DNA from 3 places in the Agrobacterium sp. 22-210-1 genome. Region 3 is predicted to be linked to each of the others. Evidence: predicted binding sites of a transcription regulator. Region 3 holds the regulator's gene; each other region holds the start of a gene.
What was found. Region 3 encodes LexA, which represses DNA repair genes until DNA is damaged. Its sites were predicted from a motif close to TGTTCNNNNTGTGTTCNG; they were not measured.

Region 1 (7,460 bases), 860 kb from region 3:
TTGGCCGCCATATCGAGCACCCGCGCCTCCGCGCCCAGAATGAGGCCGGGAATGAGATCCGCTTCCGGCAGGTTCTTCCAGTATTTTTTTGGCATCTCCGCCGTCATCGCCTTGATCTTCAAGCGGGCCGGATTGAAAATATTGGCATAATAGGTCCGCCAGAGATCGTCCGTTTCATCTTTCAGGTCGGGTTGAGCGGCGGCCTCTCGCGACGTCTGCAACACGCTTCCATCCCATCGCGCAGACCCTTTCGGCGTCGCGATCAGCCAGTCCATGTCAGTGAACCGCCGCTGGAAAAACGGCGCCTCGCGCTCGACAATGAAATGATCCGGCTCAAACCAGGCGACGAAGCGCCGTCGCCCACCCTGCCCCTGCGGTAATGGTAACTCCTTGAAACGAACGAAGGCCGTCATCTTGTGACAGTCACGGCGGACGGATTTTTCGAGCAGTCGCGCTTGTGAAACATCCGGATCGGACTTGAACTGCAGCAGGGCGCGATCCTGCCTAAGCCGCCATAACAGCCGGTATAGTAACGCAAAACGGCCCTTATCGCTGTGACAGATCACCGCCTGCGCCAGCGCCACGAAGGCGGACGGAACGGAAACCTGTGCTTCCCCGACCCTGGGTGTCGGCAACGGCTCACCGGCAAAATCCAGCAGCCCCGCTTCGTCATCCCACAGCCGCCAGTCAATCGCTTCCGGTGGTATATTGGCGGCGAGCGCCATCCGAGCCGCGTCACGCCACTCGCCGAGATCGCCCCGCCCTTCCAGAACCGGGCCGTACATCACAACAGCGACAATTGTTCGGGCTGCGGCGCAAACATTGCCCGCAGATCCGGCCGTTCAGTCAGTTTGCCCGGCGTCCAGCCGTCCGCAACGATAAAGGCCTTCACTTTTTTCAGGGACACCCCAAAGCGGGCAATATCCTCCAGCCGTACCCGCCGAAACCGTCGCGACGAGAGAATGGAAGCGACCGTCTTGGTGCCGAAACCCGGCACTCGCAGCAGCATTTCCCGATCCGCGACATTCACATCCACCGGAAAACGGTCGCGATTTTTGAGCGCCCATGCCAGCTTCGGATCGATATCGAGATCCAGCATGCCATCGCCACCAATCGCGGTTATCTCGCCGATGTCAAAACCGTAAAACCGATAAAGCCAGTCGGCCTGATAAAGCCTGTGCTCACGCATCAAAGGCGGCTTGATCAGCGGCAGGTTTTTCGAAGAATCCGGAATGGGGCTGAAGGCCGAATAATAGACGCGCCGCAGACCATAACTGCCATAGAGCCTGGCGCTGGTGGAGAGGATGGTGCTGTCATCGGCACCGTCAGCACCCACGATCATCTGTGTGCTCTGTCCGGCGGGCGCGAAGCGCTTGGTCCGACGCGTCCGCGCCGTCGGCTCGCCCGCCTCCTCGATCTTCAGGCGGATATCGGCCATGGAGCGGCGAATATTGGCGGGCTGCTTTTCCGGCGCGAAACGACCAATACCGCTATCGGTCGGCAACTCGATATTGATCGACAGGCGGTCCGCATAAAGCCCCGCCTCCTCTATGAGCTTCGGCGATGCTTCAGGGATCGATTTCAAATGGATATAACCACGAAATCCATGGGTAACGCGCAGCTCCCGCGCCACGCGCACCATCTCCTCCATCGTATGATCCGAGGAGCGGATAATGCCGGAAGACAGAAAGAGCCCCTCAATATAGTTGCGTCGATAGAACTCCAGCGTCAGCCACACCACCTCTTCGGCAGTAAACCGCGCGCGCTCCACATTGCTGGAGGAGCGGTTGATGCAATAGGCGCAGTCATAGATGCAAAAATTGGTGAGCAGGATTTTCAGGAGCGAAATGCAGCGCCCGTCCGGCGCATAAGCATGGCAGATACCCGACCCCTCCGTTGAACCCAGCCCGCCAGACGCAGCGGAGCTGCGTTTCGTCGTGCCGCTGGAGGCGCAGGATGCGTCATATTTCGCCGCATCGGAGAGAATGGCCAGACGTTGCCTGATTGACTTCTTCATAATTATGTTCACTATATGTTCTATTGAAAAATGTCAATCATGCCGCTTAACTCCATGAATGGACGTATAAAATTGACCGCCTCAAATTTGCTGGCATTTCGCTGTCGTCTTCTGATATAGTCGGCTTAGTTATGATTTTGGCATGGTTCCGGAGTTCCTCTCCGGAACCTGTTTCTTTTTGTGTCTGCAAGTAAAAGCGACAGGACTGCGAAGGATAAAAAAATGGTAGAAAAAGTGCCGATGACTCAGGGTGGATTCGTCAAGCTGCAGGAGGAGCTGCGCTTTCGCCAGCAGGAGGAACGTCCCCGTATCATCGAGGCAATTGCGGAAGCGCGCGCCCATGGCGACCTTTCGGAAAATGCCGAATACCACGCTGCCAAGGAAGCCCAGAGCCATAATGAAGGCCGCATCACCGAACTGGAAGACCTGACCGCGCGCGCGGAGGTCATCGACCTTTCCAAGATGTCCGGTTCCAAGATCAAGTTCGGCGCCACCGTCAAGCTGGTCGATGAGGACAGCGACGAGGAAAAGACCTACCAGATCGTCGGCGACCAGGAAGCCGATGTGAAGGCAGGCCGCATTTCCATCTCTTCGCCCATCGCCCGTGCCTTGATCGGCAAGGAAGTTGGCGACAGCATCGAAGTCAACGCCCCGGGCGGCGCCAAGGGTTACGAAATCCTCGCGGTACAGTGGGGCTGATGAGCCTCACCGCAATGCGCCCCTCGCGGGCGCATTGCTTTCTGACGTATCAAACCGCCAAACCAGCCGCAGAGACGGAAGCCCATCTTGTCCCACGTCAGTCTGAAAGATGTGCAGGTGCTTGCGCCGAACTTCAAGCGCAGGCTCTCCGGCGTCACCTCCACCATCGTTCAGCTCATTCCGGTGCAGAACCGGCTGGGACAGAAAGTGGCCGTCATCGGCCCCGGCCTGCCACCACATCTGCCGCATGTGCGCTTCCGCGATCTGTGGCGTCTCTGGCAAAACGGGCCATTCGGCGCCCCCCGCATCTGGCACGCCCGCCGCAATCTTGAAATGCTGCCGGGCATTTTCATGCGTGATGTACTGCGCATGAAGGTAAAGCTGCTCTTCACCTCGGCCGCACAGAGGCGGCATTCCGCCTATACCCGCTTTCTGATTTCGAAGATGGATGCGGTCGTTGCGACAAACGGCCGTTCCGGCGCGTTTCTGGAAGTTCCCCACAGGGTCGTCATGCACGGCGTCGATACCGAGCTGTTTCACCCGGCGACGGGCGCCGAGGATACCATCGCGTCAACCGGCCTGCCGGGGCAATATCTGATCGGCTGTTTCGGGCGGGTGCGCCACCAGAAGGGCACCGACCTCTTCGTGCGCGCCATGATCGAGCTTCTGCCACACTATCCGGAATGGACAGCCGTGGTTTCCGGCCGCGTGACGGCGGAACACAAGGCCTTTGGCGATACGCTGAAAGCCGATGTTGCCACAGCCGGCCTTTCCGACCGCATCGTGTTTCAGGGCGAAGTCGATGACATCAAGCCCTGGTATCGGCGACTGACGCTCTATGTCGCGCCGTCACGCAATGAGGGTTTCGGCTTGACGCCACTGGAGGCCATGGCCTCGCAGACGGCGGTCGTTACCAGCAATGCCGGCGCCTATGAAGAAATGACCGTCAAGGGCGAGACCGGCATGGTCGTCGAGGCCGGGGACTATGCATCGCTCAGGGATGCGATAAAGCCCTATCTTGCGGACCCTGCTCTGGCCAAGAGCCATGCGCTCGCCGGGCTTGCGCATGTGCGCACCACATTCCCGCTGGAAAAAGAGGCGACAAGTCTCGGTGCGGTTTATGACGCGCTACGGCGCGGATAACGCTCGGCAAAGCAGCTGCAAAGCCCGCCGTTCAGATTTCCACGAGACCGACGCGCTTGACCTGGCGGATGGTGAGCATGGTGCGCACCGTATCGACATTTTCGTCCGCCGTCAGAACCTCGATGACGAAATCCTGAAACTCGGTGAGGTTTCTGGCGACGCAATGCAGCAGGAAATCGCTTTCGCCTGACACCATCCATGCCTGCCGCACCAGCGACCATCCGCCCGTCGCCGCCGCGAAGGCCTTCAGGTTGCTGTCCGACTGCCGCTTGAGGCCGACCATGCAGAAGGCAACGAGATCGAAACCGAGCTTCGGCGCGTTCAACATGGCGTGATAACCCTCGATCACATCAGCTTCCTCAAGCTTGCGGACGCGCCGGAGGCATGGCGGTGCCGAAATACCGACCCTTTCGGCCAGTTCCACATTGGTCATGCGCCCGTCGCGCTGCAATTCGCGCAGGATTTTCAGATCGATGGCATCGAGTTCGACGCTGGTCACGGAGAAGTTCCTCGTTAAGCCGTAGAAGTTCCTTGTACTATTCGGCACGGGATTCGCAACAATATGCCGCCGGCCGGTCACAAAATTGCGCGTGCATCCACAACTGCCTTGTTGGTAACGCAAGGCTGCCCTTGAATAAAGACACTAGACAACCTTAAATACCTGCCAACGAAGGGGTTGCGGCCCGTCCGCCGTCCTGCGGCTGGAAGGCCTTGAGCGAAGACCCTGCTATTGAGAAGGAATGTTCCCATGTCTGCCCGCCACACGAAGGTATTGATCATCGGCTCCGGTCCCGCCGGCTATACCGCGGCGATCTACGCGGCCCGCGCAATGCTGAAACCTGTGCTGATTGCCGGCATGGAACAGGGCGGGCAATTGATGATCACCACCGATGTGGAGAACTATCCGGGCTTTGCCGATCCGATCCAGGGCCCATGGCTGATGGACCAGATGCTGAAACAGGCAACCCATGTGGGTGCGGAAATCGTCAGCGACCTCGTCACCGAAGTTGATACCACGACCCGGCCATTTGTGGTCAAGACCGATTCCGGTCAGGTCTGGACCGCCGATACCCTGATCATCGCCACCGGCGCCAAGGCCAAATGGCTCGGCATCGAGAGCGAGCAGCATTTTCAGGGCTTCGGTGTTTCCGCCTGCGCCACCTGCGACGGTTTCTTCTATCGCAACAAGGATGTGATCGTGGTCGGCGGCGGCAATTCCGCCGTGGAAGAAGCGCTCTATCTCGCCCATATCGCCAAATCGGTCACCGTCGTGCATCGCCGCGACAGCTTCCGTTCGGAAAAGATCCTGCAGGAACGGCTGTTCGCCAAGGAAAACGTCAAGATCCTGTGGAACACGGAAATTGCCGAAATCACCGGCGCTCCGGCCAAGCCACCCATGCCACCCTCCGTCTCGGGTGTGCGTCTGCGTGACACCAAAACCGGCGTCATCAGCGACACGCCCATCGATGGTGTCTTCGTCGCCATCGGCCATGCGCCTGCGGTTGAACTGTTCAAGGGCAAGGTGAAGCTGAAAGACAACGGCTACATGTGGACCGCTCCCGATTCTACGGCAACCGACGTTGAAGGTATCTTCGCGGCCGGTGACGTCACCGACGACATTTACCGCCAGGCGATCACCGCCGCCGGCATGGGCTGCATGGCCGCCCTCGAAGCAGAACGCTATCTCACGGCGCAACAACCGCTTGCGGTTGCAGCGGAATAACCGAAAGGCAGGATAGGCATGGCAATGCCATTGGACTGGGATAAACTGCGCATTTTTCATGCCGCAGCCGAAGCAGGGTCTTTCACCCATGCTGCCGACAAGCTGCATTTGTCCCAGTCGGCCATCAGCCGTCAGGTCAGCGCACTGGAGCAGGATGTCGGCGTCAAGCTGTTCCATCGTCACGCTCGCGGCCTGATCCTCACCGAACAGGGCGAGCTGCTGTATCGCACCGCCCATGACGTGCTGCTGAAGCTCGAAACCGTCAAGATGCAACTGACCGAAACGACGGAGAAGCCAAGCGGCAAGTTGCGCGTGACGACGACGGTTGGTCTCGGCCAGGGCTGGCTGACGGACAAGGTGCAGGAATTCCTGCAACTCTATCCGGAAATGTCGATCCAGCTCATCCTCGACAACGAGGAGCTGGACGTGAACATGCGCCACGCCGATTGCGCCATCCGCCTGCGCCAGCCGCAGCAATCGGACCTTATTCAGCGCAAGCTGTTTACGGTGCACATGCATGTCTATGCCGCGCCGTCCTACATCAATCGCCACGGCGAACCGCAGTCGATCGAGGATTTGGACAATCACCGCATCATCTCCTTCGGTGAACCGGCGCCCAACTACCTTCTGGACGTCAACTGGCTGGAGAATGCCGGACGGTCTTCGGATAATACGCGCATCCCGCATCTGCAGATCAACAGTCAGACCTCGATCAAACGTGCCTGCCTGCTGGGAATAGGCATTGCCTGTCTGCCCGACTACATCGTCGGCCGCGATCCCGGTCTCATCCAACTGTCGCTGGCTGCGGATATTCCGTCATTCGATACCTACTTCTGCTATCCCGATGAAATGAAAAACGCTGCAAAGCTGAAAGCTTTCCGAGATTTCATCGTCGCCAAGGCGCGGAACTGGAACTTCTGACGTTAAAATAGTCGGAAACCCAAGATATCCGTTTAAATTCAAATACTTAAAATTGTGAATGTGAGGGCTGCCGATGGGCGGCCCTCACCAGCATTGCACATAAAATATACCGGAAATATCGAGGCCTGCATCGCGCGCATGCCTGACCTGCACAAAAAAGAGTTGTTTCGTGCACAAAAAAGCACCATATCGCTCTCAGCTGATGCACACGGTGGCTTTTCCTCCCAGTTCCACCGCATCAGCTGTTCCCCTCTGGAGGTTTTTGACCTTCACACTTAAAGGGCCCTGGATCTATCCGGCGGCCCTCTTTTTTTACCCGCAAGAATTTTCCCCAATTTGGCGAAATATCGCATGATGCAACCTTGTTTTGCATTATTAGCGCTCCCATATTTTAGTTGGCTGTCACGCTCCCATAAGGCACGCGACAGCTGTTCCCCTCTGGAGGTTTTAACCTTCAAACTTATCAGGCCGCGGAGACATCCAGCGGCCTTCTTTTTTGGGAAGCGCTCCCGTCACCCCACAGGCCCTCACGGATACGTGATTTGTATATCGTAAATCATCGATATAAACATCGCTCATGCCAGATATTAGAGAAACACCGATGAACCCGGAGGAAGTCCTCAAAGCCCTTTCCCACCCTGCGAGGCTGAAATTTCTGGAATGGCTGAAGTGCCCGGAAAATCACTTCTGCCAGGATCATCCGCTCAGCATGGGTGTGTGCGCCAACCAGTTTCAGATCAGCGGCCTGTCACAATCCACCGTCTCGTCGCATCTAGCGGTGTTGCAGGCAGCCGGCCTGATCCGGTCGAAGAAGGTCGGGCAATGGGTGTTTTTCGAACGCAACGAGGAAACCATCGACGCGTTCCGCAATTATCTGCACGCGAATCTCTGAGCCTCCCAAGCTTTGAGCCCTGGGGTGCCGGACCGGAAACCAGCAAGCGGTTCTCCTTCCGGCAC
Region 2 (7,460 bases), 110 kb from region 3:
TATATCCGGCGCCAATATCCCTTTATTCGGGGCGATTCCCGCGCCTTTGCGCGCCGTCGTCCACATCAATGGAAGCCGTCATGCGTCTCAGCCGTTATTTCATGCCCATCCTGAAGGAAAATCCCAAGGAAGCGGAGATCGTCTCCCACCGCCTGATGTTGCGTGCGGGCATGATCCGGCAGCAATCGGCTGGCATTTATTCCTGGCTGCCGCTCGGCAAGCGCGTGCTGGACAAGGTCAATAGGATCATCCGCCAGGAGCAGGACCGTTCCGGCGCCATCGAGCTTCTGATGCCGACCCTGCAGACCGCCGAGCTCTGGCAAGAAAGCGGCCGTTACGATGATTACGGCAAGGAAATGCTGCGCATCAAGGACCGCCAGGACCGTCAGATGCTCTACGGCCCCACCAATGAGGAGATGATCACCGACATCTTCCGTTCCTACGTGAAGTCCTACAAGAACCTGCCGCTGAACCTTTATCATATCCAGCTGAAGTTCCGCGACGAGGTGCGTCCGCGTTTCGGCACCATGCGTTCGCGTGAGTTCCTGATGAAGGACGCCTATTCCTTCGACTTGACCAAGGAAGACGCGATCCACTCCTACAACAAGATGTTCGTGGCTTACCTGCGCACCTTCGAGCGCCTTGGCCTGCGCGCCATTCCCATGCGCGCCGATACCGGCCCGATCGGCGGCAATCACAGCCACGAATTTATCATTCTGGCCGATACCGGCGAATCCGAGGTCTTCTGCCACAAGAGCTTCCTCGACCGTGCCATTCCGGCTGAAAATACCGATTTCGACGATGTCGCAGCCCTTCAGGGTGTATTCGACGAGTGGACGGCCGATTATGCCGCCACCTCCGAAATGCATGACGAAGCAGCCTATGATGCCATTCCCGATGGTGAGCGTCTTTCCGCACGCGGTATCGAAGTTGGCCACATCTTCTATTTCGGCACCAAATATTCCGAGCCGATGGGCGCGAAAGTGCAGGGCAAGGACGGCAAGGAACACCCTGTCCACATGGGTTCCTATGGCATTGGCCCGACACGCCTTGTTCCCGCCATCATTGAAGCATCGCATGATGAGAACGGAATCATCTGGCCGGCCTCGGTCGCGCCTTTTGATGTTGTCATTATCAACATGAAGGCTGGCGATGCGGCCTGTGATGCGGCTTGCGAAAAGCTGTATTATCAGCTCTCCAACGCCGGCAAGGATGTTCTTTACGACGATACCGACGACCGCGCGGGCCAGAAATTCGCCACCGCCGATCTGATCGGTGTGCCGATGCAGATCATCGTCGGCCCGCGTTCTGTTGCGAACGGCGAAGTCGAAGTGAAGGACCGCAAGACCGGCGAACGTGAAACCGTCACAATCGAGGCGGCAATGAACAAGGCGCTTGGCTAAGCGCGAACGGAAAGATGGGAGCGGCCTTCATGCGAAGACCGCTCCGGTTTTATGGCGCAGGCGCCGCTACGATTGGGACCGATCTTTGGAAAAGACCGATCTTGCAAATTGAGATCAGGGAGACGACATGGCAAAAGCCGATGCTGACAAGGGTGCGGCTCCTTCCGCCCGGGAAAAGACCGCCCGGCCTTTTTCCGCTTTCGAACGCATGGTGGCATGGCGCTATCTGCGGTCGCGGCGCAAGGAAGCGTTCATTTCCGTCATCGCCGGTTTTTCTTTTGTCGGCATCATGCTGGGCGTTGCAACGCTCATCATCGTCATGGCTGTCATGAATGGTTTCCGTACCGAGCTGATTTCGCGCATTCTCGGCATTAACGGCCATATGATCGTCCAGCCGATCGACCAGCCCTTCAATAATTATGATGAGCTGGCGAAGAAGTTTTCCGCCGTGCCGGGCGTCACCATGGCCCTGCCGCTGGTGGAAGGCCAGACCTTGGCCTCCGGCCGCGGCGGCGCAGGCTCCGGCGCGCTGGTGCGTGGCGTGCGCCAGGAGGATATCGACAAGATCAAGGAAGTCGCCAGCAACATCAAGACCGGCGATCTCGTCGGCTTCATGGCAGGCGATGGCGTTCTGGTCGGCTCCAGGCTTGCGGCGCAGCTTGGCGTGACGGCGGGAGATGACATCACCCTCATTTCGCCGGAAGGCGACGTGACGCCGATGGGCGTCAATCCGCGCGTCAAATCCTACAAGATCTCAGGCGTCTTCGAGATCGGCATGTCGGAATATGATGCGTCGATGATCTATATGCCGCTGTCCGAAGCCCAGCTTTATTTCAATGCCGACGGCATCGTGCAATCCATCGAGCTTTATGTCAGCCGCCCTGATGACGTTGACGGCATCCGGCCGCTGGTGGAGCAGGCGGCAGAACGGCAGATTTATATCACCGACTGGCGACAGCGGAACCAGACCTTCTTTTCCGCCCTGCAGGTGGAACGAAACGTGATGTTCATGATCCTGACGCTCATCGTTCTGGTGGCGGCGCTGAACATCATTTCCGGCCTCATCATGCTGGTGAAGGACAAGGGCAGCGATATCGCCATTCTGCGCACCATGGGGGCCAGTTCCGGCGCGGTCATGCGCATCTTCTTCATGACCGGGGCGGCCATCGGCACGGTCGGCACCTTTGCCGGGGTGGCGCTGGGCGTCATCGTCTGCCTCAATGTGGAATCCATCCGGCAGTTCTTTTCCTGGATATCCGGCACGGTTCTGTTTGACCCGCAGCTTTATTTCCTCAGCCAGTTGCCGGCCGAAATGGATTTGAGCGAGACCATCACCGTCGTCATCATGGCGCTGACGCTTTCTTTCCTGGCAACGATCTTCCCAGCATGGCGGGCCTCCAAGCTCGATCCGGTGCAGGCCCTGCGTTACGAATAAGGACCGCTTCGCAATATGGCAAAAAAAACAGTGCTGCGGCTTACCGGCGTGGAACGGACCTATGGTCAGGGTGAAACGTCGCTTTCCATTCTGCGCAAGGCCGATTTTGAATTGAGAAGCGGTGAGATGGTGGCGCTCGTCGCCCCCTCCGGTACCGGAAAATCCACACTGCTTCATCTGGCGGGGCTTCTGGAACATCCTGATGCGGGTGAGGTTTTCATCAACGGCGCGCCATGCAACGGGCTTCCGGATGAAACCCGCACGGCGATCCGTCGCAGCGATATCGGCTTCGTTTATCAGTTCCATCACCTGCTGCCGGAGTTTTCGGCGGTGGAAAATGTAATGATGCCGCAGCTCATCGCCGGTCTGACGCAGGCTGAGGCGCGCAAGCGCGCGAGCGCCCTGCTGGATTACATGCGCGTCGGCCATCGCGGCGAACATCGCCCGGCCGAACTTTCCGGCGGCGAGCAGCAGCGTGTGGCGATCGCGCGCGCGGTTGCCAATGCGCCGCTTCTGCTGCTTGCGGATGAGCCGACCGGCAACCTCGATCCCGAGACCGCGCATTATGTTTTCGATGCGCTGGAGGCCCTGGTGCGCCAGTCCGGCCTTGCGGCGATGATCGCCACACATAACCACGACCTCGCTGCCCGCATGGACCGACGGGTAACGCTTGCAGACGGCAAGATCGTCGACTTCTGATCGTGACGGCATAAGGCGACCGTCGCGAAGCCTTGTGCGATCTGCTCCGAAGCGGTGAGTCTCTTCGCCCTTGCGTCTTCGGGAAGACCCGCTCGTCCTTCCACAGTTGAATTTTTGAGAACCCGGAGGTGTTTTTTCCTTCGGGTTTTTTTGCTTTGGAGTCAGGGGCTTGCCGATCATGCGAGCGGAACCGCAGCTGATTCTGCGGCGTTAACAAGAGGAATACCAGCAAAACCCTGTTGACAATCGAACAAAATGAGAACAAAGTTGGAACATAACGAGTAAGGAGAGACCAATGACTGATTTCATCCGTGACGTTGCCGCTTTCGCTTCCATCGCTGTCTTTGTTGCCAGCTTTTCGGTGATCCTCACTGCCCTGTGAAGGAAACACCGGCGCAGAAGCCTGTATGGAGGCCGCAAGGCTGTAGACTTTAAGCGCCGGAAATCGGAAAATCGCCCCCTCGATTCAGAATGACAGGACGACGATATGGGCGATACGGTTGTGCGTGGAGAAAACTCTGACGAAACGCTGAAAACGCCTGGTTTCGTCCATCTGCGGGTTCATTCCGCTTACTCCCTGCTTGAGGGGGCGTTACCCCTCAAGAAAATCATGTCCAAGGCCGTCGCGGACGGCCAGCCGGCAATTGCCATCACCGATACCAACAATCTTTTCGTTGCGCTGGAGTTTTCCGAAAAAGCGCGCGACGAAGGTTTGCAGCCGATCATCGGTTGTCAGGTGTCGATCGACATGCAGGATGCGGCGGAGGACCGCCGCAATCATAACAGTCATCTTGCAAAACTCCCCGCCATCGTGCTTCTGGCCGCCAATGCCGAAGGTTACGAGCGACTGGTGGACCTGATCAGCCGCGCCTATCTGGAAGGCGAGGGTAGCGGCGGACATTCCGTGCATATTACCCGCGCATGGCTGGAAGAAGCCTCCAATGCCGGGCTCATCGCGCTGACGGGCGCCACTGGCGGTCCTGTCGATATGGCGCTGAAGGAAGGCCATGCCGCACAGGCCAAAGAGCGCCTGCTGGCGCTGAAGTCGCTCTTCGGTGACAGGCTCTATATCGAATTGCAGCGCCAGTCCGGTTATGACCGCTCCCATGAGCGACGCATTATCGGCCTTGCTTATGACAATGATATTCCGCTGGTCGCTACCAACGAGGCTTTTTTCCCTTCCAAGGCCGATTATGAGGCGCATGACGCACTGATGGCGGTGGCCCATAATGCCATCGTTTCCGATGACAGCCGCTTCCGCCTGACCCCCGATCATTATCTGAAAAGCCGGCAGGAGATGACGGCGCTGTTTGCCGACATTCCCGAAGCGCTGGAAAACACTATCGAGATTGCGCTCCGCTGCTCTTATGTCCTGAAGAAGCGCGGACCCATCCTGCCGCGTTTCACCGGCGCCAGCGAAGACCCGGAAGCGGCGGAACATGCCGAAACCGAGGAGCTTCGCCGCCAGGCGGTGGAGGGGCTGGATCAGCGGCTTGCCGCGCTCGGCATGTCGCCCGGCTATACGGAACAGGATTATCGCGAGAGACTGGATTTCGAACTCGGCGTCATCTCGCGCATGAAGTTCCCCGGTTACTTCCTGATCGTTGCCGACTTCATCAAATGGGCCAAGCAGCAGGATATTCCGGTCGGCCCTGGCCGTGGTTCGGGCGCCGGCTCGCTTGTGGCTTATGCACTGACCATTACCGATGTCGATCCGTTGCGTTTCTCATTGCTGTTCGAGCGATTCCTCAATCCCGAACGTGTATCGATGCCTGACTTCGATATCGACTTCTGCCAGGACCGGCGCGAAGAGGTGATCCGCTACGTGCAGCGCAAATATGGCCGCGAACAGGTGGCGCAGATCATCACCTTCGGTTCGCTGCAGGCGCGCGCGGCGTTGCGCGATGTCGGCCGCGTGCTGGAAATGCCCTATGGGCAGGTGGACAAGATCTGCAAGCTGGTGCCCAACAACCCGGCCAATCCGACACCGCTGTCAAAGGCCATCGAGGAAGAGCCGCGCCTGCAGGAAGAGGCGGACAAGGAACCCGTCGTCGCTCGCCTCCTGGATATCGCCCAGAAGATCGAGGGGCTTTATCGCCACGCTTCCACCCACGCCGCCGGTATCGTCATCGGCGACCGGCCGCTGTCGAAGCTGGTGCCGATGTATCGCGATCCGCGGTCCGATATGCCGGTTACCCAGTTCAACATGAAATGGGTGGAAAGCGCCGGTCTCGTCAAATTCGACTTCCTCGGCCTGAAGACGCTGACGGTATTGAAGGTCGCCGTGGATTTCGTCGCCAAGCGCGGCATCAAGGTCGATCTTGCCGCCATTCCGCTGGAGGACACGAAAACCTACGAGATGTTGTCGCGCGGCGAGACCATCGGCGTGTTCCAGGTGGAAAGTGCGGGCATGCGCAAGGCGCTGATCGGCATGCGCCCGGACTGCATCGAGGATATCATCGCGCTGGTGGCGCTTTATCGTCCGGGCCCGATGGAAAACATCCCGGTCTATAATGCCCGCAAACATGGCGAGGAGGAGCTGGAGTCCATCCATCCGACCATCGACCATCTCCTGAAGGAAACGCAGGGTGTTATCGTCTATCAGGAACAGGTGATGCAGATCGCCCAGGTCCTGTCAGGTTATTCGCTTGGCGAAGCCGATCTTCTGCGCCGCGCCATGGGCAAGAAGATCAAGGAGGAGATGGACCAGCAGCGCGAGCGTTTTGTCGATGGCGCCATCAGGAACGGCGTGTCGAAACCGCAGGCCAACACCATCTTCGACCTTCTGGCGAAGTTCGCCAATTACGGCTTCAACAAGAGCCACGCCGCCGCCTACGCCATCGTGTCCTACCAGACCGCCTATATGAAGGCGCATTATCCGGTGGAGTTCCTGGCGGCGTCCATGACGCTCGATATGGCGAACACGGAAAAGCTCAACGATTTTCGGCAGGATGCCGGCCGCCTCGGCATCGAGGTCGTCGCGCCTTCGGTACAGACGTCTTTCCGCCAGTTCGAGACCGGTGAAAACCGCATCTATTATTCGCTGGCCGCCATCAAGGGCGTCGGCGAGGGCGCGGTCGAACATATCGTCGAAGTGCGCGGCGACAAGCCGTTCACGAGCCTTGAGGATTTCTGCCTGCGTATCGATCCCAAACAGATCAACCGGCGTGTTCTGGAAAGTCTTATCAATGCCGGCGGCTTCGACTGTTTCGGCCGCGATCGCGCCGAACTGATTGGCGGGCTCGACCGTATCATCGGTTATGCGCAGATGGCGCAGAACAACCGCACCATCGGCCAGTCGGACATGTTCGGTTCAGGTGGTGGAAACGGCCCGGAAAAGCTGGTGCTGCCGGCCTTCCAGCCGTGGCTCGCCTCGGAAAAGCTGTTGCGTGAATATCAGGTGCTCGGGTTCTACCTCACGGCCCATCCGCTCGACACCTATCGCCCCGTGCTGGAAAAGTTGCGCGTGCAGAATTTCGCGGATTTTTCGGCGGCGGTGAAGCAGGGTGCGACCGCCGGGCGTCTGGCTGGCACCGTCACCGGCAAGCAGGAGCGCAAGACCCGCACCGGCAACAAGATGGGTATCGTCACCTTCTCGGATGCGTCAGGGCAATATGAGGCGGTGCTGTTTTCCGAAGGGCTCGCTCAGTTCCGTGATCTGCTCGAGGTCGGCAAATCGCTTGTCATCACCGTGCAGGCGGAAGAACGTCCGGAAGGCATCGGTCTGCGCATCCAGACGGCTCAGTCGCTGGAGGAGAAGTCGGTGCAGATGCAGAAGGCTCTGCGCGTCTATGTGCGCGATTCCGGCCCACTGAAAACCGTCGCCCGCCACCTCAACACCAAGGGTGACGGGTCGGTCTATTTCATCGTCATCAAGGATGAAGGCAGCCGCGAAATCGAAGTGGAACTGACGGAGAAATACC
Region 3 (7,460 bases):
TACTGGCATGGGGTTCCCTTTCCCGATCAGAGCAGAATGTCGGTGTAAAGCTCGGACGCATCCGGCTCTGGGTCGTTCTGGGCAAAGTCGGCGCTGTCGGCGACGATATCACGGACATCCTTGTCGATGGCCTTGAGTTCGTCTTCGCTTGCCCAGCCCTGTTCCAGAAGCCGCGCCTTGACCTGCTCGATCGGGTCATGTTCGGAGCGCATCTTCTGCACTTCGTCCTTGGAACGGTATTTCGCCGGGTCGGACATGGAGTGACCACGGTAACGGTAGGTCAGCATTTCCAGGATGATCGGACCCTTGCCGGAGCGGCAATATTCCAGTGCCTGGTCGGCGGCGGCCTTGACGGCGCGCACATCCATGCCATCCACCTGGATGCCGGGAATGCCGAAAGACTGGCCGCGCAGCGAATAATTCGACTGGGCGGTGGCGCGGGCGGTCGAGGTGCCCATCGCATAGCGGTTGTTTTCAACGATATAGATGATCGGCAGTTTCCAGAGAGCAGCCATGTTGAAGCTCTCATAGACCTGGCCCTGGTTGGCAGCGCCATCACCGAAATAGGTCACGGAAACATTGTCGTTGCCACGATAACGGTTGGCGAAGGCAAGACCGGTTCCAAGCGAAACCTGTGCGCCGACGATGCCGTGGCCGCCATAGAAATGCTTCTCCTTGGAGAACATGTGCATGGAGCCGCCCTTGCCCTTCGACAGGCCGCCCTTGCGGCCGGTCAGTTCGGCCATGACGCCACGAGCGCTCATGCCGAGAGCCAGCATGTGGCCATGGTCACGATAGGCGGTGATGACCTGATCACCCTCCTTCTGCGACATCTGCATGCCGACGACGACGGCCTCCTGGCCAATGTAGAGGTGACAGAAACCACCGATAAAGCCCATGCCATAGAGCTGGCCGGCCTTTTCTTCGAAACGGCGGATGAGCAGCATTTCACGATAAGCGTGAAGTTCGTCTTCCTTCGAGAAGTCCGGGCTGTTCTTGCCGGTGAATTCGGTTGCAGCCTTTGCCGTGGTCTTGCGGCCGGATACGGTCGCTGGTTTTCGCGGCGCCATTCATCCCTCCCTGAGTTGCCGTTTGAATGGATAGATTGGCGCGTACCATATGCAAGAAAATGCCATGCAGCAATGCTTTAAACGCATGGCACATATTCACGCTAAGATGCTGTGAATAAATCACAAATGTTAAATTAACCTGATTTCGGTTAATTAGAAATATGTGTTCATGATGACGATTTCGTCCGTGCGGGACATATTTAGCTGGTAACGGGAAATTTCATCGATCATGTCTCGTTCCAGCGAGCCGTCACTCAGCAATTCCACCTGCCGCTCCAGCGCTACACGCGCCTGCGTCAGCTTTGCAAGCTCTGCGGTTCTGGCGATACGCTGCCGCTCCAGCCGCTCCGTCGCCTGAAGGCCGAAGTCGCCATGGATGGAATGATAGCCGAAATAGGAAAGAAAAGCGATCGTGATGGCCGGAACGATCAAACGGCCGAATCGTCTCTTTTTATGATGTCTGGTCCACATGCCGCAGAGAAGCCTTAAAACGCATAACCTTGAGTCTCGAGACTAAAGCGGATTGTTTAACTATCCGTTGACCTTAAATTGCGATCGGCAAATGGGCATAAAAAAAGCCCGCCGGAGGGCGGGCTGGATTGCCGGGAGACCCGCCCCTCACCGCAGTCATCCTCGCCTTTAAGGCGAGGATCCATGAGCGGACCGGAGTGGATCCTCGGGTAGCCCGAGGATGACGTCTCATCTGTTGACAGCTATTTCACCAACCTTAGCCCGCCAGACAGCGGGCCACATATTCAAACCTGAACGCGAATTACCCGCGCAGGATCGAACGGCCGGCGTAAGCAGCCTGCGGGCCGAGCATTTCCTCGATGCGGATCAGCTGGTTGTACTTTGCGAGCCGGTCGGAACGGGCAAGCGAGCCGGTCTTGATCTGACCGCAGTTCGTCGCGACGGCGAGATCGGCGATCGTGGAATCTTCCGTCTCACCCGAACGGTGCGACATGACGGCGGTGTAACCGGCCTTGTGCGCGGTCTCGACCGCATCCAGCGTCTCGGAAAGCGAACCGATCTGGTTGACCTTGACGAGGATGGAGTTTGCAACACCCATCTTGATGCCATCGCGAAGGCGGGCGGAGTTGGTGACGAAGAGATCGTCGCCGACCAGCTGGCACTTGTTGCCAACGAGATCGGTCAGAGCCTTCCATCCGTCCCAGTCGTCTTCAGCCATGCCGTCTTCGACGGAGATGATCGGATACTTGGCAACGAGTTCGGCGAGATATTCCGCCATTGCGCCAGGCTCCAGCGTACGGCCTTCACCTTCAAGCACGTATTTTCCGTTCTTGAAGAATTCGGTCGAGGCACAGTCGAGGCCGATATACATGTCTTCGCCCGGACGATAACCGGCCTTTTCGATCGACTTCATGATGAAATCGAGCGCAGCCGGCGCGCTTTCGAGACCCGGTGCAAAACCGCCCTCATCGCCGACATTGGTGTTGTGGCCCTGTGCGGACAGTTCTTTTTTCAGCGTATGGAACACTTCCGAGCCCATGCGCACGGCTTCGCGGATGTTTTCCGCGCCAACCGGCAGAATCATGAATTCCTGAAAGTCGATCGGGTTGTCGGCATGTGCGCCGCCATTGATGATGTTCATCATCGGAACCGGCAGCAGATGCGCGTTCGGGCCACCGACATAACGGTAAAGCGGCAGGCCGGAGGCTTCGGCAGCAGCCTTGGCGACCGCGAGAGACACACCGAGGATGGCGTTGGCGCCGATGCGCGACTTGTTCGGCGTACCGTCAAGCGCGATCATCGTCTGGTCGATCTGGATCTGGTTTTCAGCGTCGAAACCGCCGATAGCGTCGAAGATTTCCGTATTGACGGCTTCAACCGCCTTTTCCACGCCCTTGCCGAGATAACGCTTGCCGCCATCGCGCAGCTCAACCGCCTCATGTGCGCCTGTCGAGGCGCCGGAGGGAACGGCCGCACGGCCCATGGAGCCGTCTTCGAGGTAAACATCGACTTCAACGGTCGGGTTGCCGCGGCTGTCGAGAATTTCGCGCGCGATGATATCGGTAATGGCAGTCATGGTCTCTCCCTTGGGAATGGAACAGATATTTTCCGTCGCCTGTCTTAGACGATGGCGAAGAAATTACAATGACGGCGGGCGGCAGAAACAGAGCGCCCGCCATTAAAATCGATTGGCACGAGTAGCACCCGTTTCTTACGCTTTCGTGATGGCGTCGAAGGCCAGAAGCTTTTCCAGCAGTTTCGGCATGTCCTTCAGATGCACCATGTTGGGGCCGTCGGAAGGCGCATTGTCCGGGTCCTCATGGGTCTCGATGAAGAGGCCGGCGACACCAACCGCCACCGCCGCTCGCGAAAGCGTCTCGACGAATTCGCGCTGGCCGCCGGTGGAGCCGCCCTGCCCGCCCGGCTGCTGCACGGAATGGGTGGCGTCAAAGACAACAGGCGCGCCGAGCGAGGCCATGATCGGCAGCGAGCGCATGTCGGAGACCAGCGTGTTGTAACCGAAGGACGCACCGCGCTCGCATAAAAGCACATTCGGGTTGCCGCTTTCATTCAGCTTGGCCAGCACGTTCCTCATGTCCCAGGGCGCCAGAAACTGGCCCTTCTTGACGTTGATGACGCGGCCGGTTTTCGCGGCGGCGACGAGAAGATCGGTCTGGCGACTGAGGAATGCCGGAATCTGCAGCACATCCACCACCTCGGACACGATGGCGCATTGTTCCTCGGTGTGAATGTCGGTCAGAACAGGAAAACCGTATTCCTTCTTGAGATCGGCGAAAACCTGCATCGCACTGTCAAGGCCTATGCCGCGCTTGCCGGAAAGCGAGGTGCGGTTCGCCTTGTCGAAGGAGGATTTGTAAACGAGGCCAATTCCAAGCTTGTCGCAAAGCTCCTTCAGCACACCCGCAATCATGAAGGCATGTTCACGGCTTTCCATCTGGCAGGGGCCGGCAATCAGCGAAAAACGCTCGGTATTGGAAAAGGAAACCTTGCTGGCGCCATCGCCGGCGGTGACTTTGAGATTGTTCGTAACGCTCATTATTTTTCCTCGAAGGCGAAGGCAACACCCTGACCGGGCGCTGCGGGCACCACCAGCCGGCCGCCCGCTTCTGCGCTGGACACGCCATTAGCAGCAAGTGCCGCCTGTGTCACGGCAAGATCGCGAACGGAAAAGACGATGCCTGCGCCGCGCAATCCGCCACCGCCCTCCTCGGGAACACTAAAGGCCAGTCCGTCAAAGACCGGCTTCCGCGTCAATCTTATCCGGGCATTGCCGGTTGCGAAAACCACATCACCATTCGGAGACACCTTTCCGTCGCAGCCAAACACAGTTTCGATCAGCTGCACGGCATTCGCATCACCACCGGAAAACAGCACGATCTCGTTGAGGCCGGAAACGCCGTTGGCATGGCGTTCCAGCGCCGCGCGGTCGCCTGGCAAGGCCTGCAACCGCTGACAGCTGAACAGAAAGAAATCCGCCGAGGAACCACTGGCTGCAAAAGCCAGCCGAAAAGCCGCCTCGCTCTGCGAACCATCCGGCATTTTGACTGGCCGCGAAAATTCAAAGACATTTCCGGCCGAGAGGCCTGAGGCTACGAATCGGTCATGATCGCCAAGAGCGTCCTGCGTTGCAGCGACCAGTGCGGAAAATCCCTCCCCTCCGGCATGTTTCCGGAAGGCCTGATCCCGCCCGGTAAACACATCTTTCCGGCCAATCGAGGCATTATATTTAGCCGGATCAGCAATCACGAGAGGCTCCAGATACGTGCCGTCGGCGAAAAAAACGCAGGCATTCTGCGTGCCAAACGGGTGAAGAGCCGCTGGCGCTACTGTAAATCCCAGGTTTCCAAGGCGATTTTCTGCGACGTCGATGTGCTCGACAGGCAGTACGAGATGGTCGATGCGGTACGGTTTCGTCATTTCCCTGCTTCCTGCTGTCGCATGCGGCATGGCCATGCCGGAACAGTTAGGAAGGCAGAAAAGCACAATTTCGTGCTTTCAGGCAAATCATCAAAACAACAGATAGCAGCTTCACGAAATTTTAGGGGATTGCGGAACACATATGGAACATATAGTGTTCGTTCTGTATTTGTTTCGCGACTTCAACGACGATTCTCAAGGGTGTTTTCCTCATGCTCACGCGCAAACAGCAGGAATTGCTTCTCTTCATTCATGAACGAATGAAAGAGTCCGGCGTGCCGCCCTCCTTCGATGAAATGAAGGACGCACTCGATCTTGCTTCCAAATCCGGCATCCACCGGCTGATTACCGCCCTCGAAGAGCGCGGCTTTATTCGCCGGCTACCTAACAGGGCGCGGGCGCTGGAAGTCATCAAGCTGCCGGAGGCCTATGCGCCGGGCGCGAGGCCGCAGCGCGGCTTTTCGCCAAGCGTCATCGAAGGCAGCCTCGGAAAGCCGAAGGCGCCAGAACCCGCACCGGCACCCAAGGCGCCCGCCAACGATCTCGGCGGCGCGGTCACCGTTCCGGTCATGGGTCGCATCGCCGCCGGCGTGCCGATTTCCGCCATTCAGAACAATACGCATGATGTTGCCGTGCCGGTCGACATGCTGGGTTCGGGTGAACATTACGCGCTCGAAGTTAAGGGCGATTCGATGATCGAGGCCGGGATTTTCGACGGCGATACCGTCATCATCCGCAACAGCAATACCGCCAATCCGGGCGATATCGTCGTGGCACTGGTGGATGACGAGGAAGCGACGCTGAAGCGTTTCCGCCGCAAGGGCGCTTCCATCGCGCTGGAAGCGGCCAACCCCGCTTATGAAACCCGTATCTTCGGGCCTGATCGGGTAAAAATTCAGGGCAAACTGGTCGGACTTATACGCCGTTACCATTGATCTGATTTAACCGTGATCCTCTCAAGACAGGCGTCGTCATGAGACGGCTCCTGTCGAAGATGACGGCAATTCCGGAATTCGGCTGACCATGCGAGTGTCGGGCAATCTTATGCTTCCCACACACATACAGATTCTGTCTGGTAAAGATCAGTTCCAGTTTCATATGGATATCGTTGTTACGGCCTTGCCCCCGGCCTGTTGTCGCCGCTGCGTCATATGCCGTGGACGTCTGGTTGCGTGAGTTCGTTTACACTGGGGGATGCGGCTGGCCTGGCGCTGCCATCGAATGGTGATACTCGGTGCAAAGCCCCCGTCATTCATCAACGCGACTTATGGGTGCCATGGATTATTTTCGGTATTCCATCATGCCCCGACAGGTATAGAAATGCGCGTCATATCCGGGAGATAAGCCATGTACGATCTATATATCGCCAACAAGAACTACTCCTCATGGTCGCTGCGGCCGTGGGTGTTGATGCGCACGCTCGGTATCGCCTTTGATGAGAAACTTGTTCCGTTTGGCGAAGGCGTCGCCTTTTCCAGCTTCTCGCCGACCGGCAAGGTGCCCTGCCTTGTCGATGATGGCGTGACGATATGGGAAACGCTGTCGATCGCCGAATATCTCGCAGAACGGCACCAGGGCGTCTGGGCGAGCGACAAGCAGGCGCGGGCATGGTCGCGTTCGGCGGCGAGCGAAATGCATGCCGGCTTTTCCTCACTGCGCAATCTTTATCCCATGTCTGTCGGTATTCGGGTCAAGCCGAAGGGTGGCGATGCCGGGCTTGCGGCAGACATAAAGCGCATCGATGCGCTATGGAGCGAAGGTCTGACAAAATTCGGCGGTCCCTATCTTGCCGGTCAGAAATTCACGGCGGTCGATGCTTTTTTCTGCCCGGTGGCGTTCCGTTTCCAGACCTATGGCGCCGATCTTTCACCTGCGGCAAAAGTCTATTGCGATCGGCTGCTCACCCTGCCCGCCATGCGTGAGTGGTATGAGGCCGGATTGAAGGAGATCTGGCGCGATGCGGCGCATGAACAGGAAATCAGCGGCATTGGCGCATTGACTGACGATCTGCGCGTGAAGGTCTGAATATCACTGCTGACGGCGTTTATTGCGATGCCGTCAGCAACTGCCTGACCGGTTCCGGCACCTCGTATTCGAAGCGGTCGCTTTTCCAGTCGTAGTAGCGGTGCTCGCTCCATGGCCTGTTCGCCCCGGCAATCGCTGCGCGTAGTCGTCCGACGACCGCAGACTGATCGCTGCCGGCAAAGTTTATTTCTACCGAACCTGTACGCCGCAAAGTATCGCGGTTCAGCAACAGCGCTCCTGAGCGGCATTTTGAAAACGAGGTCCTGCGGGAAACGACGACAATATCGGCGATATCGCAGGCTTTTCCGGCAAACCGGCCATCTTCCAGAACGACGATCCACTCCCCGCTCCTGGCGCGCGCCACGCACCATATGCCTTTGCTGCAGGTGAAGACGCCGGGTTGCGCATCTTTCAGCGCTGCCGTCATCTGCCGCATCACCGCCCTCATCTCCTCCG

Region 1: the regulator LexA is predicted to act here: its motif matches at 2,023-2,040, upstream of ACQZ5F_RS01995 (putative DNA modification/repair radical SAM protein).
Region 2: the regulator LexA is predicted to act here: its motif matches at 3,795-3,812, upstream of dnaE (DNA polymerase III subunit alpha).

Annotation. Positions count from the first base shown of each region.
Region 1 covers NZ_JBNWCI010000001.1:393,842-401,301, reverse strand. Annotated here, with positions in the region: gene ACQZ5F_RS02000 (UdgX family uracil-DNA binding protein) at 1-785, opposite strand, end outside; gene ACQZ5F_RS01995 (putative DNA modification/repair radical SAM protein) at 785-2,017, opposite strand; gene greA (transcription elongation factor GreA) at 2,240-2,716, shown strand; gene ACQZ5F_RS01985 (glycosyltransferase family 4 protein) at 2,804-3,859, shown strand; gene ACQZ5F_RS01980 (Lrp/AsnC family transcriptional regulator) at 3,891-4,358, opposite strand; gene trxB (thioredoxin-disulfide reductase) at 4,608-5,582, shown strand; gene ACQZ5F_RS01970 (LysR family transcriptional regulator VtlR) at 5,607-6,503, shown strand; gene ACQZ5F_RS01965 (ArsR/SmtB family transcription factor) at 7,105-7,395, shown strand.
Region 2 covers NZ_JBNWCI010000001.1:1,359,724-1,367,183, reverse strand. Annotated here, with positions in the region: gene proS (proline--tRNA ligase) at 81-1,403, shown strand; gene ACQZ5F_RS06830 (lipoprotein-releasing ABC transporter permease subunit) at 1,531-2,838, shown strand; gene ACQZ5F_RS06825 (ABC transporter ATP-binding protein) at 2,854-3,537, shown strand; gene dnaE (DNA polymerase III subunit alpha) at 4,025-7,460, shown strand, end outside.
Region 3 covers NZ_JBNWCI010000001.1:1,252,500-1,259,959, forward strand. Annotated here, with positions in the region: gene ACQZ5F_RS06300 (pyruvate dehydrogenase complex E1 component subunit beta) at 1-9, opposite strand, end outside; gene pdhA (pyruvate dehydrogenase (acetyl-transferring) E1 component subunit alpha) at 27-1,070, opposite strand; gene ACQZ5F_RS06310 (FtsB family cell division protein) at 1,224-1,541, opposite strand; gene eno (phosphopyruvate hydratase) at 1,843-3,117, opposite strand; gene kdsA (3-deoxy-8-phosphooctulonate synthase) at 3,253-4,098, opposite strand; gene ACQZ5F_RS06325 (VOC family protein) at 4,098-4,979, opposite strand; gene lexA (transcriptional repressor LexA) at 5,192-5,914, shown strand; gene ACQZ5F_RS06335 (glutathione S-transferase family protein) at 6,327-7,004, shown strand; gene ACQZ5F_RS06340 (ComEC/Rec2 family competence protein) at 7,024-7,460, opposite strand, start outside.